DNA from 3 places in the Streptomyces sp. NPDC058683 genome. Region 2 is predicted to be linked to each of the others. Evidence: riboswitches for the same ligand, from Rfam matches in the RefSeq annotation. Region 2 holds a riboswitch; each other region holds the start of a gene.
The links. A riboswitch is a leader RNA that binds a small molecule or an ion and turns the genes downstream of it on or off. The one in region 2 is predicted to bind thiamine pyrophosphate.

Region 1: another riboswitch for thiamine pyrophosphate. It lies ahead of ACFWXC_RS36530 (thiamine ABC transporter substrate binding subunit); the one in region 2 lies ahead of thiC (phosphomethylpyrimidine synthase ThiC).
Region 3: another riboswitch for thiamine pyrophosphate. It lies ahead of thiO (glycine oxidase ThiO); the one in region 2 lies ahead of thiC (phosphomethylpyrimidine synthase ThiC).

The regions. Positions count from the first base shown of each region.
Region 1 is NZ_JBHXSK010000041.1:24,924-35,191, reverse strand. It holds gene pyrH (UMP kinase) at 1-359, shown strand, start outside; gene frr (ribosome recycling factor) at 505-1,062, shown strand; gene ACFWXC_RS36555 (hypothetical protein) at 1,122-1,397, opposite strand; gene ACFWXC_RS36550 (phosphatidate cytidylyltransferase) at 1,419-2,468, shown strand; gene ACFWXC_RS36545 (cytochrome P450) at 2,627-3,868, shown strand; gene ACFWXC_RS36540 (hypothetical protein) at 4,197-4,517, shown strand; gene rlmN (23S rRNA (adenine(2503)-C(2))-methyltransferase RlmN) at 5,629-6,735, shown strand; TPP riboswitch at 6,792-6,899, shown strand; gene ACFWXC_RS36530 (thiamine ABC transporter substrate binding subunit) at 6,980-8,047, shown strand; gene ACFWXC_RS36525 (ABC transporter permease) at 8,098-9,696, shown strand; gene ACFWXC_RS36520 (ABC transporter ATP-binding protein) at 9,696-10,268, shown strand, end outside.
Region 2 is NZ_JBHXSK010000030.1:113,347-123,614, reverse strand. It holds gene ACFWXC_RS30570 (YibE/F family protein) at 1-1,524, opposite strand, end outside; TPP riboswitch at 1,596-1,773, shown strand; gene thiC (phosphomethylpyrimidine synthase ThiC) at 1,766-3,586, shown strand; gene ACFWXC_RS30560 (hypothetical protein) at 3,775-4,644, opposite strand; gene ACFWXC_RS30555 (metallophosphoesterase) at 4,825-5,913, opposite strand; gene ACFWXC_RS30550 (LacI family DNA-binding transcriptional regulator) at 6,199-7,311, opposite strand; gene hisC (histidinol-phosphate transaminase) at 7,749-8,843, shown strand; gene ACFWXC_RS30540 (cytochrome ubiquinol oxidase subunit I) at 9,111-10,268, shown strand, end outside.
Region 3 is NZ_JBHXSK010000055.1:8,286-18,553, forward strand. It holds gene ACFWXC_RS42415 (phytoene desaturase family protein) at 1-301, shown strand, start outside; gene ACFWXC_RS42420 (hypothetical protein) at 333-1,325, opposite strand; gene metF (methylenetetrahydrofolate reductase [NAD(P)H]) at 1,382-2,305, opposite strand; gene thiE (thiamine phosphate synthase) at 2,452-3,099, opposite strand; gene ACFWXC_RS42435 (Rv2175c family DNA-binding protein) at 3,134-3,499, opposite strand; gene ACFWXC_RS42440 (NAD(P)/FAD-dependent oxidoreductase) at 3,633-4,871, opposite strand; TPP riboswitch at 5,001-5,112, shown strand; gene thiO (glycine oxidase ThiO) at 5,110-6,279, shown strand; gene thiS (sulfur carrier protein ThiS) at 6,276-6,476, shown strand; gene ACFWXC_RS42455 (thiazole synthase) at 6,480-7,274, shown strand; gene pknB (Stk1 family PASTA domain-containing Ser/Thr kinase) at 7,703-9,628, shown strand; gene ACFWXC_RS42465 (deoxyribonuclease IV) at 9,663-10,268, shown strand, end outside.

The DNA of each region.
Region 1 (10,268 bases), on a different contig from region 2:
GCCGCGTGGTCATCTTCGGCGCCGGTATGGGCATGCCCTACTTCTCCACCGACACCACCGCCGCCCAGCGCGCCCTGGAGATCGACGCCGAGGCGCTGCTCATGGGCAAGAACGGCGTGGACGGGGTCTACGACTCCGACCCGAAGAAAAACCCCGACGCCGTCAAGTTCGACTCCCTCGGCTACGGCGAGGTCATCACCCGCGAGCTCAAGGTCGCCGACGCCACGGCGATCACGCTCTGCCGCGACAACAAGCTGCCGATCCTGGTGTTCGAGCTGCTCGTGGAGGGCAATATCGCGCGGGCCGTCAAGGGTGAGAAGATCGGCACGCTGGTGGGTGACCAGGGCGGCCGGGCCTGACCGGCACCGCCTGACGCACCCTGACCGGGGGATGGACAATGTCCTGCCGGTCGGGAACCGTGCAGGAAACAAGACGCGACGCAGCCGGCCGCCGCCCGCACAGGAACCGCAGCCGGGCCTTACTCAAGACACGCAGGAGCAAGTGGTGATCGAAGAGACCCTCCTCGAGGCCGAGGAGAAGATGGAGAAGGCCGTCGTGGTCGCCAAGGAGGACTTCGCCGCGATCCGCACCGGTCGTGCGCACCCGGCGATGTTCAACAAGATCGTGGCCGACTACTACGGCGCGCCGACGCCGATCAACCAGCTGGCCTCGTTCTCCGTGCCGGAACCGCGCATGGCGGTCGTGACCCCGTTCGACAAGAGCGCGCTGCGCAACATCGAGCAGGCGATCCGCGACTCGGACCTGGGCGTCAACCCCAGCAACGACGGCAACATCATCCGTGTGGTGTTCCCGGAGCTCACCGAGGAGCGCCGCCGCGACTACATCAAGGTCGCCAAGGGCAAGGCGGAGGACTCCAAGGTCTCCATCCGTTCCGTCCGCCGCAAGGCCAAGGACGCCATCGACAAGATGATCAAGGACGGCGAGGTCGGCGAGGACGAGGGCCGTCGCGCCGAGAAGGAGCTCGACGACACCACCGCGAAGTACGTCGCGCAGGTGGACGAGCTCCTCAAGCACAAGGAAGCGGAGCTTCTCGAAGTCTGATGAACGACTCATCCTGGGGAGCGCCGCCACACGCCGGTCCGCAGGCCGGGCAGGCCGGATCACCGGCCGGGTACTGGGGGCCGACCGATCAGGGCACCGGCCAGGGGTACGACCAGGGTCCCGCCGAGGGCCGGGGGTACGACGACCAGGGTCCCGTCCAAGGCCAGGGGTACGACCAGGGTCCTGTCCAGGGCCAGGGGTACGCCAACGGTTCCGGCCGCGGTCAGGGGTACGGCCATGCTCCCGGCCAGGGGTACGACCACGGCTATGACCATGGCTATGGCCAGGGGTATGTCCAGGGAGCCGCCCCGGCGGGTCCCGCGTACGATGCGCATGACGCGCAGCAGACTCGCCCCATGCCCATCGTGCCCGACGACGCACCACCGTACGGCGGAGACCAGGACGACGACCGGGGGGCCGCTCGGCTGGGCGGCCCCTTGTTCCGAGACGAGACGTTCCAGGACGGTACGTCCCGCGATGGGACGTACCGCAACGACACCCCGTCGGCGCAGCCTCTGCCCTCTGCGGCGGCGCCGCAGAATCCGGAGCCCATGCCCGACGCCCCGCAGCCGGCGCCCGCGCCGCAGAAGAAGAGCGCGGGTCGGGACCTGGGTGCGGCCATAGGGGTCGGCGTCGGACTGGGCGTCGTGATCGTGGCATCCCTGTTCGTCGTCAAGGCCGTCTTCGTCGGTGTGGTCGCGGTCGCGGTCGTGGTGGGCCTGTGGGAGCTGACCAGCCGGCTCCAGGAGCGCAAGGGCATCAAGGCGCCCCTGGTCCCGCTGGCGCTCGGCGGCGCGGCGATGGTGGTCGCCGGCTACGCCCGCGGTGCCGAGGGTGCCTGGGTCGCCCTGGCGCTCACCGGGCTCGCGGTCCTGGTCTGGCGGATGACGGAACCGCCGGAGGGCTATCTCAGGGACGTCACGGCGGGCCTCTTCGCGGCGTTCTACGTACCGTTCCTGGCGACCTTCGTCTCGATGATGCTCACCGCCGACGACGGCCCCCGCCGGGTGATCACCTTCCTTCTCCTCACGGTGGTCAGCGACACCGGCGCCTACGCGGTCGGCTGGCGGTTCGGCACCCACAAGCTCGCCCCGCGCATCAGCCCCGGCAAGACCCGCGAGGGCCTGGTCGGCGCGGTGCTGTTCGCCATGGTCGCGGGCGCGCTGTGCATGGAGTTCCTGATCGACGACGGCACCTGGTGGCAGGGCCTGCTGCTGGGCCTCGCGGTCGCGGCCAGCGCCACCCTGGGCGACCTCGGTGAGTCCATGATCAAGCGGGACCTGGGCATCAAGGACATGGGCACACTGCTCCCGGGCCACGGCGGCATCATGGACCGCTTGGACTCGCTGCTGCCCACGGCTCCGGTGGTGTGGCTGCTGATGGTGCTCTTCGTCGGCAGCGGCTGACCTGCACCTGGCGTAGTCGAGCCCCCGTCCTTCGCAGGGCGGGGGCTCATCGGCTTGTCGGCCCCGGATGGCGCAGCAGAAATCGCATGGTCGGTCCGGCCGGAGGCAGACTCCCTGTGAGGACGCTGTGTGTCCTCCGACGCGCAGGGAGTGTGCCCATGCCCCTAGACCCGGCCCCGGCCTCCACCCCGACCCCGACCCCTCCTCCTCCGGTGCGGTTCTGGCCCGTCGACGACCTGCCCGCCCTCGACCCCGACCCGTTTCTCGACGAGATGCTGCGGGACGAACCGGTCACCCGGATCAAGCTCGCGCACGGCGAGGGGCATGCCTGGCTGATCACCCGGTACGAGGACTGCCGCTTCGTCACCTCCGACCCCCGCTTCTCCCGGGAACAGGTCGTCGGCCGCGACGTCACCAGCATGCGCCCGGAACCCGTGGCCTCGCAGACGGCGGGCCTGCAGTACATCGACCCGCCCCGGCACAACCGGCTGCGCCGGGTCGTCGCCCGCGCCTTCACCGGGCGGGCCATGCAGCGGCTGCGGCCGATCGCCGAGCGCCGGGCCGCCGAACTGCTCGACGTGATGGCGGCCGCCGGGCCACCGGCCGACCTCATGGAGCATCTGCACGGCCCCTTCCCGATCGCCGTCATCCGTGACTTCCTCGGCGTCGACGAGAAGGACTGGCACCGCTGGGCGGCGACCGGCGAGGCCCTGCTGTCCGCCGGCGCCGACTCCGAGGAGCGTGCCAAGGAGGCTGCCCGGACCACCCGGGCCCGGATCGCCGAACTGCTCCAGCACCGCCACGAGGAGCCCCGCGAGGACCTCGCCGGAGTCCTGGCGCTGGCCACCGAGTCCGGCGAGATCACCGACGACGAGGCGATCTCGCTGGCCACCGCCATCCAGGTCAGCGGCGGTCACGCGGTCCGCAACAACAGCGGCTCGATGATGTACGCGCTGCTCACCCACCCCCGCCATCTGGAGCGGCTGCGCCGCGAGCCGGAGCTGCTCCCCAAGGCGGTGGACGAACTCTTCCGCTACGTCCCGCACCGCAACGGCGTCGGCATCCCGCGGGTCGCCATCGAGGACGTCGAGGTCGGCGGCCAGCTGATCCGGGCCGGTGAGGTCATCTACAACGCGTATGTCGCCGCCAACCGTGATCCCGCGGTCTTCCCCGACCCCGACGATCTGGACTTCGACCGCACCGACGGCCCTCACCTGGCCTTCGGGCACGGTCCCCACCACTGCATGGCCGCCATCATGGCCCGTATGGAGGCCGAGATCATGATCGGCTCGGTCCTCACCCGCTTCCCCGGCATCCGCCTGGCCGTGCCTGCCGAGGAGGTCGAGTTCCAGCGCCAAGGCCTGATCCGCGGCCCGCGCACCCTGCCCGTGACGTGGTGACCGAGGCCCACTCCATGCTGACGACCATCTGTGTCCCCGGCCCACCGGACCGGCTCGGCCTCGGCAGCCCGGACCCGGACGCGAGCGCCCTGACTGTCAGGCCCGCGAACAGGGCTCTTCTGGGCCGTGGTACATCGCTCGCGACAGTGTCACTGATGGAAGACCGAGGCGCTTCCCGTCCTGACAGGCCTCTCACGGCTCTGGAGCATGGAGCATGCGCCAGGTGTGTCAGTTTCGGCGGCGCGATTGCGGTACGAAATGCCGTAGTTGTCGGCCTCCCGCCTCCCTCGTAGTCTCGGAGACGGTACATCCAGCCTATGGGGGGCGAATGCAGTTCGAATCGAAGATGACTCTGATTGAGCGTAGGCCGCGAGGCAATCTCGCCGACACGCTCTCGCGAATCTCGAAAGACGATGGTGAGCATGTCGTCTTCGAGGACGATGGCAGGAAGCTCGTCGTGGAGGTTGTCCAAGGGCGTGCGGTTGACTGGAAGGCTTATGACGTCGACGGAAGCGAAGTCGCGACCGTGGTGGTCCGACAGCCTTCCGGAGGTCCGCCCGGCGTCGTTGCGGCGATGCCGGGCGCCAGGTGGGCCATCGTGTGTGCCTGCTTTGCCTCGGGCGATTTCTGCTGGTGGCAGCCCTACTGAGCGAGACCTTGCCGACACTGGTCAGGCTCGGGCAGGCCGTTGAGTACTCGGTTCACGGTCTTCCTCGTGCGCTCCTGACCACGGTCGGAACCAGCCTCCGGCGGCGGTGCCGTTCGCGAATGCCGGCGAGCAGTGGCATGCGCGGCCCGTGGCGTCCAGGTCGTTCGCACAGTGGCGCGCTCTGCCTGGACGCGCAATGTTCACGACCCGCCGGGCCGTCGACGGTCCTTCAGCATTCCCACGGCGAACGATACGGCCCCCACTCCGGCAGTGATCAGTCCCGCGACCGAGGTGATGATCGCGGAGGGGTCCACTCCCGACTTGCTGGGGGACGACGCATCGCTGGCCTCCCGGAGCCGGACCGTTTCGGTGACCGTTACAGTCGCGGCCGGAACAGGTGACGGCAACTCTGAGCCCGGGCCCGCGCCGCCGCCACCGGGCGGCGTGGCTCCCGGCAGAGTGGCTTCCGGTGGAGTGGCTCTTGGCGGAGTAGCTTCTCCGCGAGACCCGCTGGGCGAAGCGTCTGCTCCCCCAGTGGCGCTCGGTGAAGCAGCTTCTCCACTGGTCAACGAAGCAGCAGGTTGCGGCGAACCGCCCAGCCCTTGATGGGGCCGGGTGATGAAGACGACCACCGTGAGCAAAGCCACGCTCACGCACAACAGAGCAGCTCCAACCCAAACCAAACGTGATCGTTTGGCAGCGCCATGCGTTCCGGGCTTCCACGATGGCCGACGTCCGGCTTCGCGGTGCGTCACATCATCAGACTGCGGCAGGACAGCCGACCGCGCGACATGAACACGACCGAACCGGTCCTCGGTGTTCCCCGCCCTGCGCCGTCCGATCGGGCGATGGAGCTTTCAAGAACTCGCAGATCAGCGATCTCCCAGCGCGGGCCGACTCCGCATACGCGATCTTCCGAACCGGGGCGCTCCAGTTAGGGGTTATCCGTCCGGCTGAAAATGCCGGAGCACTTCCTTGTGAAGGTGACACGGTCACTCTCGGAGAATTGGCGCGGGTCCTGAAATCGAATGGGGCCAGGCTGCGCGGGACCATCAGCGCCCAGACCGTGACCCGCAGGTCACCCGATTGGATCTGCGACACTGGTACCACCATGCCCAAGCCCGGAGAACTTACTTTTGTCGCGCCGCGCGGAGCCAAGAAGCCGCCGCGGCATCTTGCCGATCTCACGCCTGCCGAGCGCAAGGACGCGGTGGCCGAGATCGGTGAGAAGCCGTTCCGTGCCAAGCAGCTCGCGCAGCACTACTTCGCGCGGTACGCGCACGAGCCCGAGCAGTGGACGGACATCCCGGTCGGCTCCCGGGACCGGCTGCGGGACGCGCTGTTCCCCGAGCTGATGACCGTCGTACGGCATCTGTCGACGGACGAGGGCACCACCCGCAAGACGCTGTGGCGGCTGTTCGACGGCACGCTCGTCGAGTCCGTGCTGATGCGCTACCCGGACCGCGTGACCATGTGCATCAGCTCGCAGGCGGGATGCGGGATGAACTGCCCGTTCTGCGCGACCGGGCAGGCGGGCCTGGACCGGAACCTGTCCACCGCGGAGATCGTCCACCAGATCGTGGACGGGATGCGGGCGCTGCGGGACGGGGAGGTGCCCGGCGGTCCGGCGCGGCTCTCCAACATCGTGTTCATGGGGATGGGCGAGCCGCTCGCCAACTACAAGCGGGTCGTCACCGCCATCCGGGCGCTGACCGACCCGGCCCCGGACGGGCTGGGGCTCTCGCAGCGCGGGATCACCGTGTCGACGGTCGGGCTCGTGCCGGCCATCCACCGGCTCGCCGACGAGGGACTCAAGTGCCGGCTCGCGATCTCCCTGCACGCCCCCGACGACGAGCTGCGCGACACCCTCGTCCCCGTGAACACGCGGTGGAAGGTGCGCGAGGTGCTCGACGCCGGGTTCGAGTACGTCGAGAAGAGCGGGCGGCGGTTGTCGATCGAGTACGCCCTCATCCGTGACATCAACGACCAGGCGTGGCGAGGGGACCGGCTGGGCCGTCTGCTCAAGGGCAAGCCGGTCCATGTCAACCTCATCCCGCTGAACCCGACGCCGGGCTCGAAGTGGACCGCCTCCCGGCCCGAGGACGAGAAGGCGTTCGTCGAGGCGATCGCCGCGCACGGTGTGCCCGTCACCGTCCGGGACACCCGTGGTCAGGAGATCGACGGAGCCTGCGGTCAGCTCGCGGCCACCGAGCGGTAATCTGAGGGCCGTACAGCCATATCGTCGTACCCAGACATCTTCATATCGACATCTTCATATTCCGACAGGGGAGCGCCACAGCGCTGAGAGTGCGGCAATCGGGCCGCAGACCCTCTGAACCTCGCCCAGGTCATTCTGGGTAGGAAGTTCGGTCATCACTCAAGCTGTTGCGCCCTGCCCAGGAGATCAGATCCTCTGGGCAGGGCCGCGTCTCTTCCTGGTCCACCCCAGGAGGAAAACACCAGTGCACACCAAGACCTTCGTGGCCGCGGCCGTCGGGCTCGGTCTCGTCACGCTGTCCGCGTGTTCGTCGTCGGGCACCGAGACCGACTCCAAGACCGTCACCCTGGTCAGCCACGACTCATGGGCCGTCTCCAAGAGCGTGCTCCAGGACTTCGAGAAGCAGTCCGGCTACAAGGTGAACGTCCTCAAGGACGGCGACGCCGGCCAGGCCGTCAACAAGGCGATCCTGACCAAGGACAACCCGCAGGGCGACGTCTTCTTCGGCGTCGACAACACCCTGCTGTCCAGGGCCCTCGACAACGGTCTCTTCCAGCCGTACGCGGCCAAGGGACTCGACCAGGTCGGCACCGAGTACCAGCTCGACGCCGCCAAGAAGCGAGTCACGCCCGTCGACTACGGCGACATCTGCGTCAACTACGACAAGGCCTACTTCAGCGCGCACAAGCTGGCCCCGCCCGCCTCCTACGCCGATCTCGTCAAGCCGCAGTACAAGAACCTCCTTGTCACCGAGAACGCGGCCACCTCCTCGCCGGGGCTCGGCTTCCTGCTCGGCTCGGCCGCGCAGTACGGGGACAGTGGGTGGCAGGGCTACTGGAAGAAGCTCAAGGACAACGGCGTCAAGGTCGTCGACGGCTGGGAGCAGGCCTACAACGAGGAGTTCTCCGGCTCGGCCGGCGGCAAGAAGGCGAAGGGCGACCGGCCGCTCGTCGTGTCGTACGCCTCCTCCCCGCCCGCCGAGGTCATCTACGCCGACCCGAAGCCCAGCACCGCGCCCACCGGTGTCGCGACCGGCACCTGCTTCCGGCAGATCGAGTTCGCCGGGCTGCTGAGCAACGCCAAGAACACCAAGGGCGGCAAGGCGCTCGTCGACTTCCTGGTCTCCAAGGAGTTCCAGGAGGACATGCCGTTGAACATGTTCGTGTACCCGGTGGTCAAGGGGGCCGCGGTGCCTGTCGAGTTCACGAAGTACGGTCCCGCCGCCGAGGACCCCGAGACCATGGCGCCCGACAGGATCGCCGCCAACCGTGACCAGTGGGTCAAGACGTGGACCTCACTCGTACTCAAGTAGCTCGCGCTCACACAGCGGGCAGGCGTGGGAGCGTGGCGCGGCTCGGGCTGATGCTCGTGCCCGTCGCGTTCTTCGCCGTCTTCTTCGCCTGGCCGGTCGCGGCGATCGTCACGCGCGGGCTGAAGACCGACGGGGTGTGGCGGTTCGGGCGGATCGCCGACGTCGTCGGTCAGTCCGACATCCGGCACGTCCTGTGGTTCACCACCTGGCAGGCGCTCGCCTCCACCGCGCTCACCCTGCTGGTGGCGCTGCCGGCCGCCTACGTCTTCGCCCGACTCGACTTCCCGGGCAAGCAGGTGCTGCGGGCCGTGGTGACGGTGCCCTTCGTGCTGCCGACGGTGGTGGTCGGTACGGCGTTCCTGGCGCTGGTCGGCCGCGGCGGACTGCTGGACGAGCTGTGGGGCGTACGACTGGACACCACCGTCTGGGCCATTCTGCTCGCGCATGTCTTCTTCAACTACGCGGTCGTCGTACGGACCGTGGGCGGCCTGTGGGCGCAACTGGACCCACGGCAGGAGGAGGCCGCGCGGATGCTCGGCGTCTCGCCGCTGGGTGCCTGGCGGAAGGTGACCCTGCCCGCGCTGGCGCCCGCCGTGGCCGCCGCCGCGCTGATGGTCTTCCTGTTCACCTTCACCTCCTTCGGCGTGGTGCAGATCCTCGGCGGGCCGACCTTCTCCACCCTCGAAGTGGAGATCTACCGGCAGACCTCCGAGATCTTCGACCTCTCCACCGCCGCCGTCCTCACGATCGTGCAGTTCGTCGCGGTCGGCGCGATCCTCGCCGTGCACGCGTGGACGGTACGGCGGCGGGAGAGCGCGCTACGGCTGGTGGACCCGTCGGTGACGGCACGCCGGCCGCGCGGGGCCGGGCAGTGGGCGCTGCTCGGCGCGGTCCTCGCCACCGTCGCCGTGCTCCTGGTACTGCCGCTGGCCGTCCTGGTGCGGCGGTCGTTCGACGGGGGGTTCGGCTACTACCGGGCGCTGGGCGACGCCGACGGGGGCACCTTCCTGGTCGCGCCGATCCAGGCGGTGGCCAACTCGCTCGAATACGCCGTCGCGGCCACCGCCATCGCCGTGGTGATCGGCGGGCTCGCCGCCGCCGCGCTGGCCCGGCGGGACGCGGGGCGGCTGGTACGGGGCTTCGACGCGCTGCTGATGCTGCCGCTCGGGGTGTCCGCGGTGACCGTCGGCTTCGGGTTCCTGATCGCCCTCGACAAGCCGCCGCTGGACCTCAGGCAGTCCTGGATCCTGGTGCCGCTCGCACAGGCGCTGGTCGGGGTGCCGTTCGTCGTACGGACCATGCTGCCCGTGCTGCGTGCCGTGGACGAACGGCTGCGGGAGGCGGCGGCCGTGCTCGGGGCCTCGCCGTGGCGGGTGTGGCGGGAGGTCGATCTGCCGATGGTGCGGCGGGCGTTGCTGGTCGCGGCCGGGTTCGCCTTCGCGGTGTCGCTCGGGGAGTTCGGGGCGACGGTGTTCATCGCGCGGCCGGACAGCCCGACGCTGCCGGTGGCCGTGGCGCGGTTGCTGTCCCGCCCCGGTGATCTCAACTACGGCCAGGCGATGGCCCTTTCCACGATTCTGATGGTGGTGTGCGCGGTGGCGCTGCTGGTGCTGGAGCGGCTGCGGACCGACCGGACGGGGGAGTTCTGATGCCGCTTCTCGAACTGGAGCAGGCCACCGTGCGGTTCGGCGGGCGGGCCGTGCTCGACGCCGTGGACCTCCAGGTCGCCGAGCACGAGGTGGTGTGTGTGCTCGGGCCCAGCGGGAGCGGCAAGTCGACGCTGCTGCGGGTGGTGGCGGGGCTGCAACCGCCGGACGCGGGGCGGGTGCTGCTCGACGGGCAGGACCGGACGCGGGTGCCGGCCCATCGGCGGGGCGTCGGGCTGATGTTCCAGGACCATCAGCTGTTCCCGCAGCGGGACGTGGGCGGGAACGTGGCCTTCGGCCTCCGGATGCGGGGCGCCGGCAAGGGGCAACAGGCCGAGCGGGTCGGCGAGCTGCTGGAACTGGTGGGGCTGCCGGGGGCCGCTCGGCGGGCGGTGGCCGGGCTCTCCGGCGGTGAGCAGCAGCGGGTGGCGCTCGCGCGGGCGCTGGCGCCCCGGCCCCGGCTGCTGATGCTCGACGAACCGCTGGGACAGCTCGACCGCTCGCTGCGGGAGCGGCTGGTGGTCGAACTGCGGGAGCTGTTCGGCCGGTTGGGCACGACCGTGCTCGCGGTCACC
Region 2 (10,268 bases):
CCGCTTCCGGCGGCGCCCTCGCCCGCCCCGCGCCGGGGCTTCCACGGACGCGACCGCTTCCTTCCTCTGCCGGTCGGCCGAGACCACCAGTGCCGCGAGCAGCGTGGTGACCGGCACCGAGGCGACCAGGCCGATCGAGCCGACCAGCGTGCGCACGATCTCCTCGGCCACCAGTTCACTGTTGGCGACCGTCGCCACGCTGCTCTGCGCGATCGAGAAGAGCAGCAGCAGCGGCAGCGCGGCGCCCGCGTAGGCCAGGACGAGGGTGTTGACGACGGAGGCGATGTGGTCGCGGCCGATGCGGATGCCCGCCCGGTACAGCCCGCGCCAGCCCATCGTCGGGTTGGCCTCGTGCAGCTCCCAGACGGCCGACGTCTGGGTCACCGTCACATCGTCCAGGACGCCCAGCGAACCGATGATGACTCCGGCCAGCAGCAGACCACTCATGTCGATCGACGGGTACAGGCCGTGAATCAGGCCGGTGTTGTCGTCGGTATTGCCGGTGAGCGCGGCCCAGTCGATGAACTCCGAGCCGAGGACGCCGATCAGGCACAGCGAGACCAGCGTGCCGAGCACCGCCACCGAGGTCCGGGCCGACAGGCCGTGGCACATGTACAGGGCGATCAGCATGATGGCGCTCGACCCGACCACCGCCACCAGCAGCGGATTCGAGCCCTGCAGGATCGCCGGCAGGATGAACAGGGTCAGCACCATGAAGCTGACGGCCAGCGCGACCAGTGCCATCACACCGCGCAGCCGGCCCACCACGACGACGGCGAGCGCGAAGATCCCGGCCAGCAGCGCCATCGGGAGCTTCCGGTTCACATCGGTGACCGAGTACTGCAGGTCCTTGGGCGCCGAGGGCTCGTACGCGACCACGACCTTCTCGCCCTCGTCCAGCTGACGTGACTGATCGGGCTGCACGATCTCGGTGAACGTACGGCCCTTGTCCTTGCCGGTGTCGACCCGGACCGTGGCCTTCTTGCAGGTGCCGTCCTCCTCCTGCTTCGCGGAGCTGCCCTCCGCGGTGGAGGTGTCCCCGGTCGAGCTGTCCCCGGAAGCGTTGACCGACTTGCAGCTGACCGAGACGACCTTGGTGACCGTGGCCGCCTGCGTCTGCCGGTCGAAGCCGACGCCCGTGCGCTCGTGCGACGGGGCGCCGCCGGGCCACAGCACCACGAGGCCGACGACGACCGCGGCGGTGAAGGGGATGAGGATCGCCGCGATGACCTTGCGCAGATGCTTGGAGACCGGCGCGGCGGGGCCGTGGCTGTGGCTGTGCGAGTGACCGTGCCCGCCGCCTGCTCCGGAGCCGCCCTGGCCGGGTCCCTGGCCGGGCGGGTGGCTGGGGGTATGGCCGTCGTCGTGACGGTGAGCGTGCCCTTGGTCGTACTGGTGGCCCTGCCCGTGGTCGTGTCCGTCACCGGCACCGTGGCCCCCGTGGCCGGTTCCGCCGCCCTGTGCGGCGCCGTTGCCGCGCCTTGGGTCGGGGGGCGGATAGGGGTGCTGCTGTGTCGTGGTCACCGCCCGATCATCGCAAGAACGGCAGGGGCCCTCTGTTCACCGCGCCCGAATTGACGCTAGCGTGGAGGCACCTTTGCACACGCGGGAGCTCGGAGCACCGGGCTGAGAGGGCGCTGACCTCCGTATTCGCGATGTTTCACGTGGAACGAGTGATGTTTCACATGAAACGCCGCCCGACGGAAGCCGCTGCGTCGACCGCCGAACCTGTTACCGGGTAATGCCGGCGTAGGGAGTAGGTCTCATGACCAACAAGGACGCACGCACGCCTGCCTTCAGCCAGGACGAACAGCCCATCGCGGGCGAAACCCCTCAAGGGGCAGGGAAGTCCATCGGCTGGCACAAGGGGTATGTCGAGGGTTCGCGCCCCGACCTTCGGGTGCCGGTCCGTCAGGTGCATCTCACCAACGGGCAGTCGGTCACGCTCTACGACACCTCCGGCCCGTACACCGATCCGCTCGTCGAGACCGACGTCCGCAGGGGCCTGCCTCCGCTGCGGGAGAACTGGATCATCGCCCGCGGTGACACCGCCGAGTGCGCGGGCCGCCCCGTCCGTCCCGAGGACGACGGGATCAAGCACACCTCGCCGCGTGGCGGGCTGCGCAACCTGGACGCGGTCTTCCCGGGCCGCCCGCGCCAGCCGCGCCGCAGCCGGGACGGCGAGGCGGTCACACAGCTGGCGTATGCCCGCCGGGGTGAGGTCACCCCCGAGATGGAGTACGTCGCCATCCGGGAGAACGTCTCCCCCGAGGTCGTCCGTGAGGAGATCGCGGCGGGACGGGCCGTGCTGCCGGCCAACGTCAACCACCCGGAGATCGAGCCGATGATCATCGGCAAGCGGTTCCTGGTGAAGGTCAACGCCAACATCGGCAACTCCGCGGTGACTTCCTCCATCGAGGAGGAGGTGGAGAAGATGACCTGGGCGACCCGCTGGGGCGCCGACACGGTCATGGACCTCTCCACCGGACGCAACATCCACACCACCCGCGAGTGGGTGCTGCGCAACTCCCCCGTCCCCATCGGCACGGTTCCGCTCTACCAGGCCCTGGAGAAGGTCGACGGCCGGGCCGAGGAGCTGACCTGGGAGATCTACAAGGACACGGTCATCGAACAGGCCGAGCAGGGCGTGGACTACATGACCGTCCACGCGGGCGTACGCCTGCCGTATGTGCCGCTCACCGCCAACCGCAAGACCGGCATCGTCTCGCGCGGCGGCTCGATCATGGCGGCCTGGTGCCTCGCGCACCACAAGGAATCGTTTCTGTACGAGAACTTCGAGGAACTCTGCGAGATTCTCGCCGCCTACGACGTCACGTACTCGCTGGGCGACGGCCTGCGCCCCGGCTCCATCGCGGACGCCAACGACGAGGCCCAGTTCGCGGAGTTGCGCACGCTCGGGGAACTCAACCGGATCGCCAGGCGTTTCCATGTACAGACGATGATCGAGGGCCCGGGCCATGTCCCGATGCACAAGATCAAGGAGAACATCGACCTTCAGCAGGAGATCTGCGATGAAGCTCCGTTCTATACGCTCGGCCCGCTGACCACCGACGTCGCGCCGGCGTACGACCACATCACCTCCGGTATCGGCGCCGCCATGATCGCCTGGTGGGGCACGGCGATGCTGTGCTACGTCACGCCCAAGGAGCATCTCGGCCTGCCCAACCGTGACGACGTCAAGACCGGCGTGATCACCTACAAGATCGCCGCCCACGCGGCCGACCTCGCCAAGGGCCACCCGGGCGCACAGGAGTGGGACGACGCACTGTCCGACGCCCGCTTCGAGTTCCGGTGGGAGGACCAGTTCAACCTCGCCCTGGACCCGGACACGGCCCGTGAGTTCCACGACGAGACGCTTCCGGCGGAGCCGGCGAAGACGGCCCATTTCTGCTCCATGTGCGGGCCGAAGTTCTGCTCGATGAAGATCAGCCAAAGCATCACGGAGCGGTTCGGTGCCGGGGCGGTTGAAGGGGCGTCTCCCGAGGAGGTCGCGGAGGGGATGCTCCAGAAGTCGAAGGAGTTCGCGGCAGGCGGGAACCGGGTGTACCTGCCGCTGGCGGACTGAGTTCCTCGCCGAGGTGTCGTGCAGAAGTCGAAGGAGTCCGCGGCCGCGGGCAACCGGGTGCATCTGCCGATCGCCGACTGACGCCGGACACGCGAGAAACTCGGCGGGCGCCCTGCCGGTCGGCTTCGCGGCTCCGTCTCAGGGACCGGGTGTCCGGCCTGCGCCCCCGGGCGGGGGCGCAAGCCGGGTTATTCCGGCTGGTGTTCCGGGCCTCCGAAGTCCGGGCTGGTGTAGTCCGGGCTCGTGAAGCTCGGCCGGGCGGCGGGTGCGGTGCCGTCGTCGGTGCTGAAACCAGGACGGTCGTAGCCGAGACGCGGCATCCGGCCCCCCGGGCCGGACGGGGTCGTACGGCGCAGTCCGGCCGTGCCGGGTTCGGTGGCCAGCGCTTCCCGCAGGAAGGGCAGGATGCCCCGCTCCAGCAGGGCGTCCCGCCAGGCGTCCCTGGCCTTGGCGACCTCCCCACCGGGTTCGCCGTAGGCTCCGGCCTCCAGCGAGGGACTGTTGCGCAGTGCGGTGAGCAGCAGCCCCGCGCCGGCCATCACGATGGCGGCGGCGGCCACGACGCCGAAGACCCAGCCCGCGGTGAGCATGGTCTGGGCGAACGCCGGGGCCGGGTCCAGCATCTTCAGGACGTAGCCGACGAGAAGGAAGATCGCGGCGGCGGTACCGGCGAGCACGGGCGCCAGGACCAGGGCGAGGGCGAAGCCGCCGGCGCCCGTGGTCTCGGCGGCTTCGCCGAGGGTGGTGGCGAGCCCCATCGCACCGCCCGTGGCCGACTCCGCGGAGCCGGACTCGTGGACAGTGGCCGGGGTGGACCGCGCGGGGTTGCGCAGTTCCTCGCGGACCTTCACATAGTGCTGGTACTCGGTCGCCGCGGCCGCCGTTATCAGTGCGGTGGCGTTGAGCGCCATCGTGCGCAGCTGTTCGGTGTTCAAACGCTGGCCGGTACCGGCCAGTTCGGGACGGTAAGGGGCGGAGCGCAGCGCCTCATCGAGGATCCGCTCGTATTCCTGGCGGTCCTCGCTGTGCAGGTGCTGCGGAACGCTGTTCATGTGCATCCCCCGATGCTCCGTAGGGCTTGGGGCTCGCACGCCGGCGAGCCGTCGGGCAGAAACGGAGGGGAGCCTGCTACGGATAAACCGATGGTAGAGCCGTTAAGGCACGCGGTGACAGGGGGTTGCCGGAAATTGGGGGTGGCCCGCGTGTGACATCGGGGTACAGAACAGCGTGCCGAACGCTCAGACGTCCAGCGGAAGTTGCCTGACCAGCAGCTTTCCGGCCATGGTCACTCCGCCGTCCATGGCGATGGCGAGCCCGTCCGCGTAGACGTGCGGTCCTTCCACGACGGGGCCGCTGTTCTCTTCGCCGTCCTCGGAGCCGACATCGCCCAGCAGATAGGGAATCGGGCTGTGCCCGTGAACGATGCGGGTACCGCCGTACGTATCGAGAAGGGAACGGACGGCGTCTGCACCCCCTTCGTCGCGGAAGGAGAACCGCTTGGTGAACTTACGGAACAGATCCCAGACCTCGTCCGCGTCGTTTCGCGTGATGGTCTCGCGGACCGTGTCGTTGACCGCCTCGATCGAGTCGCCGTAGTCGAGGTAGGCGGTGGTGTCGGAGTGGACGAGCAGATAGCCGTCGACCTCCTCGACCGCGTCCAGGCGCGCCATCCACTGGAGGTGGTGGTCCTGGAGCCGGTCCATGTCGGTCTTCTGGCCGCCGTTGAGCAGCCAGGCCGCCTGGAAGGTGGCGGTGCCCGCGCCGGAGTTGACGGGGGTGTCGCCGAACCGCTTGGCGCCGAGCAGCAGCAGCTCGTGGTTGCCCATGAGGGCCTTGCAGTAGCCGCCGGCCGCGGCCGCCTCGGCGGACAGCCGCATCACCAGGTCGATGACGCCGATGCCGTCCGGACCCCGGTCGGTGAAGTCGCCGAGGAACCACAGCCGGGCCGTGCCCGCGCACCAGTGCCCGTCCGCGTCGATCAGCCCCTGCTCCCGCAGCGCGTCGATCAGCTCGTCGAAGTAGCCGTGCACATCCCCGACGACGTACAGCGGGCCGGGACCTGCCGCGAGCTGAGCGGCCGGGGCGGCGGCCGGGTCGACGGGCATCTGGAGCGTGTCGCCGCGGTTGATGACGGGCAGGTCGCGCTGGGTGGGCGTGTACCCCTCGGGATATCCGTCGGGGTACGGCTCGTCGAGCGCCGGGGCGACGTCGCCGGGGTGGGTGCTCTGGACGTACGGACCGGTCTCGTTGACGTACGCGGGCACCCGGAAGTCGCGCAACGCCGCCGTCCGTTCCGCTTCGGGTCCCTGACCGGCCCCCTGAGTCATCAGACCCCTCCACCATCGCGCCGCATCTGCACCGCTTCGGACTGCCTGGTCGCAGCGGCCCGCGGTGTCGTGGGCCCATCATAGGAACGCCCGTCGCGCCGTGTGATGACCCAGGGGTGGTGAATCGGAGCAGGACTCCAGTTCAGTGCGGCTTTCGCCCCGATTGGGCATGGGTTCGACCACCCGCCGTTCACCTGCCGGCCGTCACTCGACGACGCCCGGCAGGCGCGTCGGCCGCCTCCGTGTGCCCACGGATCGGCCGTGCGTGTGTACGGGCCGTCCGTGCTACTCCTCCTCCGGTGCCCGAGGCGGGCTGACCGTGGTGCGCTGCGGGCGTCGCTGGGAGGAGGTACGCACGATCAGTTCGGTCGGTATCACCTGCTCGACCGGCTGGTCCGACTCCACTCCCTCGATCGCGTCGATGAGCAGCTGCACCACCGCCGTGCCGATGCGGCGCGGCTTCAGGGAGAGCGTGGTGATGGGCGGCTCGGTGTTGGCGTACACGGTCGACTCGCTGCAGCACACCAGCAGCAGGTCGTCAGGGACGCGCAGCCCGTAGCGGCGGGCGGCGGCGAGCAGGTCGGTGCCGTTGGGGTCGAAGAGGCCGTATACGGCGTCGGGGCGGTCCGGACGGGCCAGCAGCCGGTCGGCGGCGACGGCGCCCGCACAGGGGTCGTGCGCCGGGTAGGCCTCGTAGACCGGGTCCTGGCCGACGCGTTCGCACCAGCGCAGGTAGGCGGTGGTGGACAGATGGGTGTACGTGTCCGTCGTGGTGCCGGTGAGGAGGCCGATCCGCCGGGCGCCGGCGTCGGCGAGATGGTCGAGGATGCCGAGCACGGCGGCCTCGTGGTCGTTGTCCACCCAGGCGGTGACCGGGAGCGAGCCGGCCGGGCGGCCGTCGGAGACCACCGGCAGCCCCTGCCGGACCAGCTCGCTGACCACCGGGTCCTGGTCGGAGGGGTCGATGACGACCGTGCCGTCCAGGGCGACGTTCGACCACACGTCGTGGCGTGAGGTCGCGGGCAGGATCACCAGGGCGTAGCCGCGGGCGAGCGCGGCGGAGGTGGCGGCCCGTGCCATCTCGGCGAAGTACGCGAACTCGGTGAAGGTGAAAGGTTCATCCCCGTACGTCGTCACGGTCAGGCCGATGAGTCCCGACTTCCCGGTACGGAGGGTGCGGGCGGCGGCCGAGGGGCGGTACCCCAGCCGGTCGGCGACCTCGCGGACGTGGCGCCGGGTGGCGTCCGGGAGCCGGCCCTTGCCGTTCAGGGCGTCGGAGACGGTCGTGATGGAGACTCCGGCGGCGGCGGCCACGTCTCTGATGCCCGCCCGGCCCGGCCGGCTTCCTCGCCGAGAGGTTTCCGCGCGGCTCACCTGGTGCTTCCCTGCTGCTGTCATGGCGAGCCGATAGTAGGGCTCATGCGGTGGGGTAGTGCGGACGCATATGCACGCGTTGACAGGCACGTTTCTGCAAGGTCAAAAGGGGTCAACTACCTTAGAAAGAAAGTCAGTTGAACGATCCAATGAGGAGACGTGACTTGTCGGCACGCATGGGCCTGCCAAGTACCCGATGTCTCGAAGAGGTCTCAACTCACCTTCACGGGTGATGCGCGCTACGGCGCGAGCCACCGGCGCGTAGATATATGTAGGGCGCGCCCCCGAAAAATGCGCCTTCGTGCGGTGATGCCCGTGATGCCGGTGGGACGGATGAGGTCAGGCCCCCGCCTACCGGCTCGCTCCGCTGCTGTACGCGGCGGAGCCGAATCCTCATAAGGTGAGCAGTATTGGATGCCGGCGGTGCGGACGGTCCGCCGGTGGTCGCGAGGAGGACTGCGGTGAGCGAGACGAGCCCCAAGCTGCGCGCCGAGCTGGAGGGTATCCCCACCTACAAGCCGGGGCGCAGTATCAAATCTGCGGCTACCGCGGCGGACGGCCCGGTCGCCTACAAGCTCTCCTCCAACGAGAACCCGTACCCCCCGCTGCCCGGCGTGATGGAGTCGGTGACCGCGGCCGCTGCCTCCTTCAACCGCTACCCGGACATGGCGTGCACGGGACTGATGAACGAACTGTCGGACCGTTTCGGCGTCCCGCTCGGCCATCTGGCCACCGGCACCGGCTCGGTCGGCGTCGCCCAGCAGCTGATCCAGGCCACCAGCGGGCCCGGCGACGAGGTGATCTACGCCTGGCGGTCCTTCGAGGCGTACCCGATCGTCACGCAGATCAGCGGTGCCCGCTCGGTCCAGGTGCCGCTCACGCCCGGCGAGGTGCACGACCTGGACGCGATGGCGGACGCGATCACCGACCGCACCCGCCTGATCTTCGTCTGCAACCCCAACAACCCGACCGGCACGGTCGTGAAGCGGGCTGAGCTGGAGCGGTTCCTGGACCGGGTTCCCGGCGATGTGCTGGTGGTGCTCGACGAGGCCTACCGGGAGTTCATCCGCGACCCCGAGGTGCCCGACGGCGTCGAGATCTACCGCGAACGACCGAACGTCTGTGTCCTGCGGACCTTCTCCAAGGCGTACGGCCTCGCGGGACTGCGCGTCGGATTCGCGATCGCCCATGAGCCGGTGGCGGCGGCGCTGCGCAAGACGGCGGTGCCGTTCGGCGTGAGCCAGCTTGCCCAGGAGGCGGCGATCGCCTCGCTGCGGGCGGAGGACGAGTTGCTCGGCCGGGTCGGCTCGCTGGTGTGCGAGCGGCAGCGCGTGGTCGGGGCGCTTCGCGCCCAGGGCTGGACGGTTCCGGAGACGCAGGCCAACTTCGTGTGGCTGCGGCTGGGGGAGCGTACGACGGCCTTCGCGCAGCTCTGTGAGGAGCATGGCGCGGTCATCCGGCCGTTCCCGGGCGAGGGTGTCCGGGTGACGATCGGGGAGACCGAGGCGAACGACATCTTCCTGAAGGCGGCGGAGAACTTCCGCAAGGAGCTTTAGCCGCAAGGAGTTACAGCAGTAGGCCAGTTCACACGTACGGGGCCGCCGTCGAGGCGGCCCCGTTGCGTATGGGTTTCACGTGAAACCGAGGGCCGTGGGGCGACGTGACGGAGAAGACAGGACCCCCTTGCCCACGTCGAAAATCGGTACGTCATAATGGCTTGTGAATGTGAATGCATTCACAAGCGCGTCCTGTTTGCTCCGTGATGTCTGGGGCAAAAGGGGCAAACTGCCGCTGCACTACGGCGACGTAAGGAGACCGACGACGTGGACCTGGCCCTGGCGCCGGAGACATTGGCGCGTTGGCAGTTCGGCATCACCACCGTCTACCACTTCCTGTTCGTCCCGCTGACGATCTCGCTTGCCGCCCTCACGGCCGGACTGCAGACCGCATGGGTGCGCACGGAGAAGGAGAAGTACCTCAGGGCGACCAAGTTCTGGGGCAAGCTCTTCCTGATCAACATCGCGATGGGTGTGGTCACCGGCATCGTGCAGGAGTTCCAGTTCGGCATGAACTGGTCGGACTACTCACGGTTCGTCGGTGACATCTTCGGTGCCCCGCTCGCCTTCGAGGCGCTGATCGCGTTCTTCTTCGAGTCCACCTTCATCGGGCTGTGGATCTTCGGCTGGGACAAGCTGCCCAAGAAGATCCATCTGGCCTGCATCTGGATGGTCTCCATCGGCACGATCCTGTCCGCCTACTTCATCCTCGCGGCCAACTCGTGGATGCAGCACCCTGTCGGCTACAAGATCGACAAAGCGAAGGGGCGCGCCGAGCTGACCGACTTCTGGGCCGTCCTGACCCAGAACACCGCACTGACTCAGGCTTTCCACACACTGACCGCGTCCTTCCTGACCGGTGGCGCGTTCATGGTCGGCATCGCCGCCTTCCACCTGTTCCGCAAGAAGCACATCACCGTGATGAAGACCTCGCTGCGGCTGGGCCTGGTCACCGTCGTCATCGCCGGCCTGCTCACCGCGATCAGCGGTGACACCCTCGGCAAGGTCATGTTCAAGCAGCAGCCGATGAAGATGGCCGCCGCCGAGGCCCTGTGGAACGGTCAGAACTCGGCACCGTTCTCGGTCTTCGCCTACGGCGATGTGAGCAAGGGCCACAACACCGTCGAACTGTCGGTCCCCGGCATACTGTCGTTCCTCGCCGACGACGACTTCAACTCGTACGTTCCCGGCATCAACGACACCAACAAGGCCGAGCAGCAGAAGTACGGTGCGGGCGACTACCGCCCGATCATCCCCGTCACCTTCTGGGCGTTCCGCTGGATGATCGGCTTCGGCATGGCGTCCTTCGCCATCGGCCTGGTCGGACTCTGGCTGACCCGTAAGAAGTTCATGCTGCCGCAGCATCTGCGGGTCGGTGAGGACGAGGTGCCGCATCTGGTCCTCTTCAAGAACAAGGCTCTCAGC
Region 3 (10,268 bases), on a different contig from region 2:
GGACTTCCTCCTGGAAGCCGCCGAGGCAGCCGTCCCGGGGCTGCGGGAGCGCCTGATCTGGCACGAGACGCGGCTGCCGGAACAGGTCACGGAGACCGGGGGGTTCGGGGAGATCTCAGCTCCCGCCCTCGCCGCCGGCGAGGGCCGTTTCCTGCACCCCGCCAACACCACCCGGCTGCCGGGCCTGTACCGGGTCGGCGGCTGGTCGCACCCCGGCGGCGGGCTGCCGCACGCCGGCATGTCGGGGGCGCTGGTGGCCGGGCTGATCGTGGAGGGACCGGAGTTCCGCGGCTCGCAGTGAGGCGCGGCCCGCGCTTCCCGGAACAGCGGCTTCAGAAACGGTACTGCTCGTCGTACCCGGTGCCGTGCTGACCCTGCTGCTGGCCCTGCTGCTGACCCTGTCCGTCGCCCTGGTAGGGGTACGGCTGCTCCTGCGGGAGTTCGCCGCCGTAGGTCTCGTCGGCGCGCTGCTGCGGGACCCAGACACCGCCCGCCGGGGTCTCGCCGTAACCGGCGTTGCCGTACTGGTCCTGCGCGTAGCCCTGCTGGTCGTACTGCTGGGTGCCGTAGGACTGGTCGTACCCGGCGCCGCCGTAGGTCTGGTTGCCGATGTACGGGTCGGAGTAGTTGGCGTACTGCTGCTGGCCGCCTGCGTCGTAGCCGTACTGCTGCTGGCCGTAGCCGGAGTAGTCGTAGGCGTAGTTCTGGTCGGTGCCCTGGGCGGCGTACGCCTGGTCCTGGCCGGCGGTCGCGTAGGCGGGGTCGCCGGTGGTGGCGTAGCCGGACTCGTTGTATATGCCGTAGGAGCCGGTGTCGTCCGGCAACGGCTGCGGCTCGTACACCGTCGTGGACTCGGCGGCGGTCGGCTCGCCGGCGCGGGCCGGGGAGAAGACGTCGTCGCGTTCGTACTCGTCGTCGCGGCCGTAGCGCGGGTTACTGCCCGTGGCGTAGGCCGCCTGCTGGTCGGCGTAGGCGGCGTCGGCCGCGTCCGGGTCGGTGGCCTCCAGGCCCGGGTCCTCGTCCGGCTCACCGCGGCGGCGCTTGGTCAGGCCGCCCTCACCGTCCGCGCCGGGGCGCTTGACGGCCCAGCCGGCCTCGAAGCCACGGCGGAACGACAGCGTGACGTAGGTCTGGCCGACCGCGAACGCGATCGCGCCCACTCCGATGACGATCACCGACGGGATCAGGACACCGAACACGACCCCGAGGAAGCCGACGAAGGCGAGCAGCCGCCAGCGCAGCCGCGCCTTGTACTGCAGCAGTACCTCGCCCAGCAACCACAGCGCGACGATGCCGAACGCTACGTAGAGGACCGTCCAGCCCATGTACGCCCCTCTCCCAGTGACCGCTACGCAGTGTGTCGTACTCCGGTGCGGCCGGTCTAGGCCCGCGGGGGATGGTGCAGGCCCAGGTTCTCGTGGATTTCCAGCGTCGCCGTGGAGCTGTTGAGCGTGATGAAGTGCAGTCCGGGGACGCCCTCGGCCAGCAGCCGTGCGCAGAACTCCGTGGCGAACTCGATACCGATGGAGCGTACCGCCGCCGGATCGTCTTTGGCTGTGAGGATCCGCTCTTTCAAGGCGTCCGGGAAGGTCGCGTTGCTGAGTTTGGGCAACCGTTCCAGCATCTTCACACTGGTGACGGGCAGGATTTCCGGAATCACCGGCGTCTCGCAACCCGCCGCGTCGACCCGGTCGCGAAGGCGAAGGTACGACTCGGGCTGGAAGAACATCTGCGTGATGGCGTAGTCGGCGCCCGCGCGGCACTTGTCGACGAAGTGCCGGACGTCGGTGTCCCAGTCACTGGAGCGCGGGTGCATCTCCGGGAAGGCGGCCACGCCCACGCAGAAGTCGCCGGACTCCTTGATGAGCCGGACGAGTTCGGCCGCGTAGGTCAGGCCCCGCGGGTGCGCCACCCACTCCCCCATCGGGTCGCCGGGCGGGTCGCCGCGCACCGCGAGCATGTTGCGGATCCCGGCGTCCGCGTACTGGCCGATGATGTTGCGCAGTTCGGCCAGGGAGTGGTCGACCGCGGTGAGGTGGGCGACCGGGGTGAGCGTGGTGTCGGCGACGATCTGCTCGGTCTCCTTGACGGTGCCCGCGCGGGTGGAGCCGCCGGCGCCGTAGGTCACGGAGACGAAGTCGGGGGCGACCGCCTCGACCCGCCGGAGCGCGTTCCACAGGTTCCGCTCGCCCTTGGGGGTTTTCGGCGCCGAGAACTCGAACGAGTACGTGGTCTTGCCGGAGGCGAGCATGTCACGCACGGTGCGTGCGCGGTCAGTCCTGGTGGATGCGGTTCCGAGGGCCATACTCGCAGGTTAGCCAGGGGCGGACGGACACCCAACCACACTCGGGAGATTTGCCCGGATTGTCGGCCCCACGTCCGGATACTGGACAAGTTTCCGGACGGTCCTGTCGAAGAGCGGCGCCGTCCGGAGCGGCCGCGGCCGTGGAGCTACGCCGACCGCAGTCGCTTCGCGAACTCGGCCGCCGCGGCGCCCGGGTCGTCGGCCTCGGTGAGTGCGCGGACCACGACCACCCGGCGGGCGCCCGCGTCCAGCACCTGGTCGAGGTTGCCCAGGTCGATGCCGCCGATGGCGAACCAGGGGCGGTCCGTGCCCAGGGCGGCGGTGTACCGCACCAGGTCGAGGCCGGGAGCGGGGCGGCCGGGCTTGGTGGGGGTGGGCCAGCAGGGGCCGGTGCAGAAGTAGTCCACACCGTCCTGGACGGCGGCCGCGGCGGCCTCGGAGCCGGCGTGCGTGGAGCGGCCGATCAGGACGTCCGGGCCTAGGATCGCGCGGGCGGCCGGGACCGGCAGGTCGCCCTGGCCGAGGTGGAGCACGTCGGCACCGGCCGCGTGGGCCACGTCCGCGCGGTCGTTGACCGCGAGCAGCTTGCCGTGCCGGGCGCAGGCGTCGGCGAACACGGCGAGGTGTTCCAGCTCCTCGCCGGCCTCCATGCCCTTGTCGCGCAGCTGCACGATGTCGACACCGCCCGCCAGGACCGCGTCCAGGAACCCGGCGAGGTCGCCCCGCTCCTTGCGGGCGTCCGTGCAGAGGTACAGACGGGCGTCGGCCAGCTGGGCGCGGGCGGTGTCGGTCATCGGTGAATCCCCCGTTGTGTCGGTACTGGCTGCCTCAGACGGCGAGCGCCTGGGCGCGGCGCTTCACCTCCGTACCGCGATTCTCGCTCAGGGCCTGCGCGGGGGTGCCGGGCAGGCTGGCGTCGGGTGTGAAGAGCCACTCCAGCATCTCTTCGTCCGTGAAGCCGTCGTCCCGCAGGAGCGTCAAGGTTCCGGACAGGCCCTTGACGACCTTGTCCCCGTCGATGAAGGCGGCGGGGATGTGCAGCGCGCGGTTCTCACCACGGCGGACGGCGATGAGCTGGCCCTCCTTGACCAGCTGCCGCACGCGCGTCACCTCGACGTCCAGCATCTCTGCGATGTCGGGGACGGTGAGCCAGGCGGGGACGAGAACATCGATCTTTGCGTCAATCTCGGTCACGGAAACAAGGGTAGGCGTTCCGCCGGGTGGGCCGCGATAGGGAAGCGCCAGGACGGGTGGGTGGTCGGCTGCGGGTTCGTCGTGGCTGGTCGCGTCCATGCGGGGGACCCGCATATGTCACAGCCCCGCGCCCCTAAAGGGGCGCCGCGGTCGCGTTTTTCAAGGGGCGGGCGGGATCGGACAGGGCCGTCGGGTCCATCTGGCGGCCCGCTTCGATCAGCCTGCGGCCCTGCGCCAGGTCTCGTGGGCGGCCTACCGCCAGCAGAGCGACCAGGCGGTCCTCGCGGAGCCAGCAGACGCTCCAGGCCGGGCCCGTCGGGTCACCGCGCCAGACCATGCGGTCGGCGACGGCATGGTGGCCGGCGTACTGCACGAAGCGGCCGAACTGCTCCGACCAGAAGTACGGCACCGGGTCGTAGACCGCGTCGGACTCGCCGAGGATGTTGGCGGCCACCGTGCGCGGGCCCTGGAGGGCGTTGTCCCAGTGGTGGACCAGCAGGCGCTCGCCGTAGCGGCCGGACGGGAAGGAGGCGCAGTCGCCGACCGCGTAGACGTCCGGGACGCCGGTGCGCAGCCGGTCGTCGGCGAGCACCTCCCCGTGCGCGCCCAGGCCGATGCCGGAGCCGGCCAGCCAGGCGGTGGCGGGGCGGGCGCCGATGCCGACCACGACCGCTCCCGCGGGCACCCGCGAGCCGTCGTCGAGCACCACCGCGCCGGGTTCGACACGCGCCACGCGCGCGTGCGTGCGCAGATCGGCGCCGCTGTCGGCGTACCAGCCGGTCATCGGCGCGGCCACCTCGGCCGGGAGCGCTCCCGCGAGCGGGCGGTCGGCGGCCTCCACTACGGTCACCGCGCAGCCGGCCTCCCGGGCCGCGGTGGTGAACTCGGCGCCGATCCAGCCCGCGCCGACCACCACGATGTCGTGCTGCCGGGCAAGCACGGGCCGCAGCCGCTCGGCGTCGTCCAGGGTGCGCAGCAGGTGGACCCCGGGCACGCCCTCGGTGCCGGGCAGCATGATCGGCTCGGCACCGGTGGCGAGCACCAGGACGTCGTAGGGCACCGGTCCGGCCTCGGTGTCCAGCTCACGGTCGGCGGGGCGCACGCCGAGGGCCTCGCGGCCCAGCGCCAGCTCGATGCCGAGCGCCTCGAAGTCGACCTCGAAGGCGGAGCCCTCCGCCTTGCCGAGCAGCACCGCCTTGGAGAGCGGCGGCCGGTCGTACGGCTGGTGCGGCTCGGCGCCGATCAGGGTGACGGTCCCGGTGCACCCCTGCTCACGCAGGGCCACGGCGGTCTGCACCCCGGCCATTCCCGCACCCACGACGACCACGCGTCGCGTCTGTGACGTGCTCCGTCGCTGCGTCTGCTCGCTCACCTGATCACCATAGACAAGAACGATAGACAACTGACAAAGAGTCAGTCAGGGGGCGTGCTGGGTGACCTCTTCCACACCGCCGGCGCAGGCCGTCTTACAAGGGCGGAGCCCCGCGGTCTAGGGTGGCCGGTAAGCACACGCGGGAGCCCGGGCGCACCGGGCTGAGAGGGAGGCTGGCGGCCTCCGACCGTACGAACCTGATCCGGGTCATGCCGGCGAAGGGAGGGGCTGGACGCCCATGTCCGCACATACGTCCGACGTCCTCGTCATCGGGGGCGGAATCATCGGCCTGGTCACGGCCTGGCGGTCCGCGCAGCGCGGGCTCGCCACCGCCGTGGTCGACCCCGCACCCGGCGGCGGAGCCGCGCAGGTCGCGGCGGGGATGCTGGCCGCGGTCACCGAGCTGCACTACGGCGAGCAGACCCTGCTGGGGCTCAACCTGGCCTCCGCCCGCCGCTATCCCGACTTCGCCGCCGAGCTCACCGAGCTGACCGGCCACGACCTCGGCTACCGGCGCTGCGGCACCCTCGCGGTCGCCCTGGACGCCGACGACCGGGCGCACCTGCGCGAGCTGCACGCCCTCCAGCGGCGCTCGGGGCTGGACTCCGAGTGGCTGTCCGGGCGGGAGTGCCGGCGCCTGGAGCCGATGCTCGCGCCGGGCGTGCGCGGCGGACTGCGGGTCGACGGCGACCACCAGATCGACCCGCGCCGGCTGGCGGCCGCCCTGGTGGCCGCGTGCGAGCGGGCCGGGGTGGTCTTCCACCGCGACTGGGCCGAACGCCTGAAGGTGGCACGGGAGCGGGCCGCCGGTGTCGTCACGCGCGCGGGCGACCCGCTGGACGCGGACCGGGTCGTGCTCGCCGCGGGAAGCCTGAGCGGGCGGCTGGCGGGGGTGCCCGAGGACGTGCTGCCGCCGGTGCGGCCCGTGAAGGGGCAGGTGCTGCGGCTGACCGTGCCCGCACGGTACGCGCCGTTCCTCAGCCGGACCGTACGGGCCGTGGTGCGCGGCGGCCATCTGTACCTGGTGCCCCGGGAGAACGGCGAGCTGGTCGTCGGGGCGACGAGCGAGGAGCTGGGCTGGGACACCACGGTCACGGCGGGGGGCGTGTACGAGCTGCTGCGCGACGCGCACGAGCTGGTGCCCGGCATCACCGAGCTGCCGCTGACCGAGACCCGGGCCGGGCTGCGCCCCGGCTCCCCGGACAACGCGCCCCTGCTCGGGCCGACCCGCCTCGACGGGCTGCTGCTGGCCACCGGCCACCACCGCAACGGGGTGCTGCTCACGCCGGTCACGGGAGACGTGATGGCGGAGCTGCTGACCGGCGGTGAGCTGCCTGAGGAGGCCCGTCCGTTCACGCCGAAGCGTTTCGGCCCCGTCCCCGGCGCACTCCTGGAGCAGACCGCATGAACATCTCCGTCAACGGGGAGCGCCGGGAGATCACCCCGGGCACCGCTCTCGACACGCTCGTGAAGTCCTTCACGGCCGCGCCGTCCGGGGTGGCCGCGGCGGTCAACGAGACCGTCGTACCGCGCGGGGAGTGGCCGGGTACGGCGCTCGCCGAGGGTGACCGCGTGGAAGTCCTGACCGCCGTACAGGGAGGCTGAGCCATGGCCGACGATCCGTTCGTGCTCGGGGGGACGGCCTTCTCGTCCCGGCTGATCATGGGGACCGGGGGCGCACCCAGCCTGGAGGTGCTGGAGCGGGCGCTGGTCGCGTCCGGGACGGAGCTGACGACGGTCGCGATGCGGCGGGTGGATCCGGGGGTACGGGGGTCCGTGCTGTCGGTCCTCGAACGGCTGGGGATCCGGGTGCTGCCGAACACGGCGGGGTGCTTCACCGCCGGAGAGGCCGTGCTGACGGCCCGGCTGGCCCGGGAGGCGCTGGGCACCTCGCTGGTCAAGCTGGAGGTCATCGCCGACGAGAGGACCTTGCTCCCCGACCCGATCGAGCTCCTCGACGCGGCGGAGACGCTGGTCGACGACGGGTTCACGGTGCTGCCGTACACCAACGACGATCCTGTGCTGGCCCGGAAGCTGGAGGACGTCGGGTGCGCCGCGGTGATGCCGCTGGGGTCGCCGATCGGGTCGGGGCTCGGGATCCGCAACCCGCACAACTTCCGGCTGATCGTCGAGCACGCGCGCGTGCCGGTGATTCTGGACGCGGGGGCCGGTACGGCGTCCGACGTGGCGCTGGCGATGGAGCTGGGGTGCGCGGGGGTGATGCTGGCGTCCGCCGTGACGCGAGCGCAGGATCCCGAGCGGATGGCGTCCGCCATGCGGGCCGGGGTGGAGGCGGGGCGGCTGGCCCGGCTGGCCGGCCGGATCCCCTTCCGCCACTTCGCCGAGCCGTCGTCCCCCACGGAGGGCCTGGCCGCCCTGGACCCCGAGCGCCCCGCCTTCTGACCGCCGGCCGAGTCCTTCTCCCACCCACGCACCACCCGATCGGTCACCCGAAAGGCCGAACTCTCCCGTGAGGGCTGACCACCATCGGCGGCTGCGGGACGTACGGAGGAGGCCTGCCGGGTGGGTGGGGGCGGAGGCAAGGAAAGGCCACGGGCAGCGGGTTGACCGACCCCGCCGGGGCGCGTGCCGTCGGCAGGTGTGGGGCTCATGACGGCAGCGGGTTGGCCGTCTCCTGTCGGGGGCGAGTGCCGTCGGCGGCTGCCGATGCCGTGCACGTGGTCGGTGGGAAAGGGGGGCCGTCGGGGGCGTGGGGTGTTGCCGGGTGCGGGGCGTGGGGAGGGGCGCGTTGCGTCACAGGTGCGCTGCAAGTCGGTGGGGAAATCTGTCTCACCTGTGGGGGTTTCAGCCGGGGCTCGTACACTCTCGGGGTGGATACGACGCTTCAGGACCCCCTCGTCGGGCAGGTGCTCGACGGCCGTTATCGCGTCGACGCGCGGATCGCCGTCGGCGGGATGGCCACGGTCTACCGGGCCCTGGACGTCCGGCTGGACCGGGTGCTCGCGCTGAAGGTGATGCATCCGGCGCTCGCCGCCGACGGGTCCTTCGTCGAGAGATTCATCCGGGAGGCCAAGTCGGTCGCCCGGCTGGCCCACCCGAATGTCGTCCAGGTCTTCGACCAGGGGACCGACGGACCGTACGTGTACCTCGCGATGGAGTACGTCGCCGGGTGCACCCTGCGTGACGTGCTGCGCGAGCGCGGCGCGCTGCAGCCGCGGGCCGCGCTGGACATCCTGGAGCCGGTGCTGGCCGCGCTCGGTGCCGCGCACCGCGCCGGGTTCGTGCACCGGGACATGAAGCCCGAGAACGTGTTGATAGGGGACGACGGACGGGTCAAGGTCGCCGACTTCGGGCTCGTGCGGTCCGTGGGCAGCGTCACCAACACGACCGGCGCGGTGCTCGGGACCGTGGCCTACCTCGCGCCCGAGCAGGTCGAGAGCGGGGCCGCCGATCCCCGCGTCGACGTGTACGCGTGCGGTGTCGTGCTCTACGAGATGCTCACCGGCGAGAAGCCGCACGACTCGGATTCGCCCGCGGTGATCCTCTACAAGCATCTCCACGAGGACGTGCCGCCGCCGTCCGCCCTCGTGCCCGGGCTGGCCTACGAGCTGGACGAGCTGGTCGCCCACGGCACCGCCCGCGATCCCGGGGTCCGGCCCTACGACGCCGTCGCGCTGCTTGCCGTGGTGCGGGAGGCGCGGGCCGCCCTCCGGGACGAGCAGCTGGACGCCGTACCGCCGCAGGCGCTCTCCGAGGCGCACGACATAGCCGAGGACCGGACCAGCGTCATCCCGCGGTCGCTGACTGTGCCCCGGCCGCTGCCCGTCAACGAGCCGGACGACAGGGTCATGATGACCAGCCGGTTCGAGGCGCCGCCGGTGCCGGAGCGGCGGCACGGGGCACGCCGCCGGTCCCGGCGCGGGCTGGTCACGCTCGTCGTCGCCGTACTGGTCCTCTTCGGCGCCGGCACCGGGATCTGGTACATCAACTCCGGGCAGTTCACCAAGGTCCCGCCGCTGCTGTCGAAGACCGAGGCACAGGCCACCGCGCGGCTGAGGGAGGCCGGGCTCGACATCAAGAAGGTCGAGCACGCCTACAGCGACACGGTGAAGCGGGGCACGGTGATCAGCACCGACCCGGCGGCCGGCCGGCGCATCCGCAGCAACGACTCGGTGACGCTCACCGTCTCGGACGGCCCGGAGACGGTGAAGGTGCCGGACGTGCAGGGGCGGACGCAGGCGAGGGCCAGGGCGCTGCTGAGGGCGGCCGGGCTCGAACCGGGCATGGTGACACGGGAGTTCAGCGACAGCGTGCCCAAGGGGTCGGTCATCTCCAGCGATCCGGGGTCCGGGACCGAGCGGCACGCGGGGACGGCGATCGCGCTCGTCGTCAGCAAGGGTTCGCCGGTGGACGTCCCGGATGTCACCGGTGACGACCTGGACGACGCCCGGCAGGAGCTTCAGGAGGCCGGGCTGAAGGTGACCGTGTCGGCCACCGAGGTCACCTCCGAGTACGACCAGGGGCAGGTGGCCCGGCAGACCCCGGTGGGCGACGCGCAGGCCGCCGAGGGCGACACGGTGACGCTGACGCTGTCCAAGGGCCCGGAGATGGTCGAGGTGCCGAGCGTGGTCGGGGCCACGGTCGACGACGCGACCAAGCTCCTGGAGCAGTCCGGCTTCCAGGTCAAGGAGGACCGCGGGCTGCTCGGGCTGTTCGGCGACACCGTGAAGCGGCAGTCGGTGGCCGCCGGCGGGCAGGCGCCCAAGGGGTCGACGATCACGATCACCATCCGGTGACCGGGGCCGGCCCGCGGCGTGACACCCTGGACGGGTGAAGAGCCACCCGTCCCCTCCCCCAGGTCCCGCCAGAAACCCCGTGGGCGGTCATGTCCCGGTGGCCGGCGGCCTGCACTCCGTGGGGCTGTCGTACGCCCGTGAGCTGAAGGCCGAGACCGTGCAGGTCTTCGTCGCCAACCCGCGCGGCTGGGCCACCCCGGCGGGCAACCCGAAGCAGGACGAGGCGTTTCGGGCGGCCTGTGCGGAGGGATCGGTCCCGGCGTACGTGCACGCCCCCTACCTGATCAACTTCGGCTCGCACACCGAGGCGACCGTGGAGAAGTCGGTGGAGTCGCTGCGGCACTCGCTGCGGCGCGGGCGGGAGATCGGGGCGCTCGGGGTGGTCGTGCACACCGGGAGCGCGACCGGCGGCCGGGCCCGGGACGTGGCGCTGAAGCAGGTACGGGCGCATCTGCTGCCGCTGCTTGACGAGCTGACCCATGACGACGACCCGTTCCTGCTCCTGGAGTCCACCGCCGGGCAGGGCGCCTCGCTCTGCTCGCGGACCTGGGACTTCGGGCCGTACTTCGAGGCGCTGGACGCGCATCCCAAGCTGGGCGTGTGCCTGGACACCTGCCATGTGTTCGCCGCCGGGCACGAC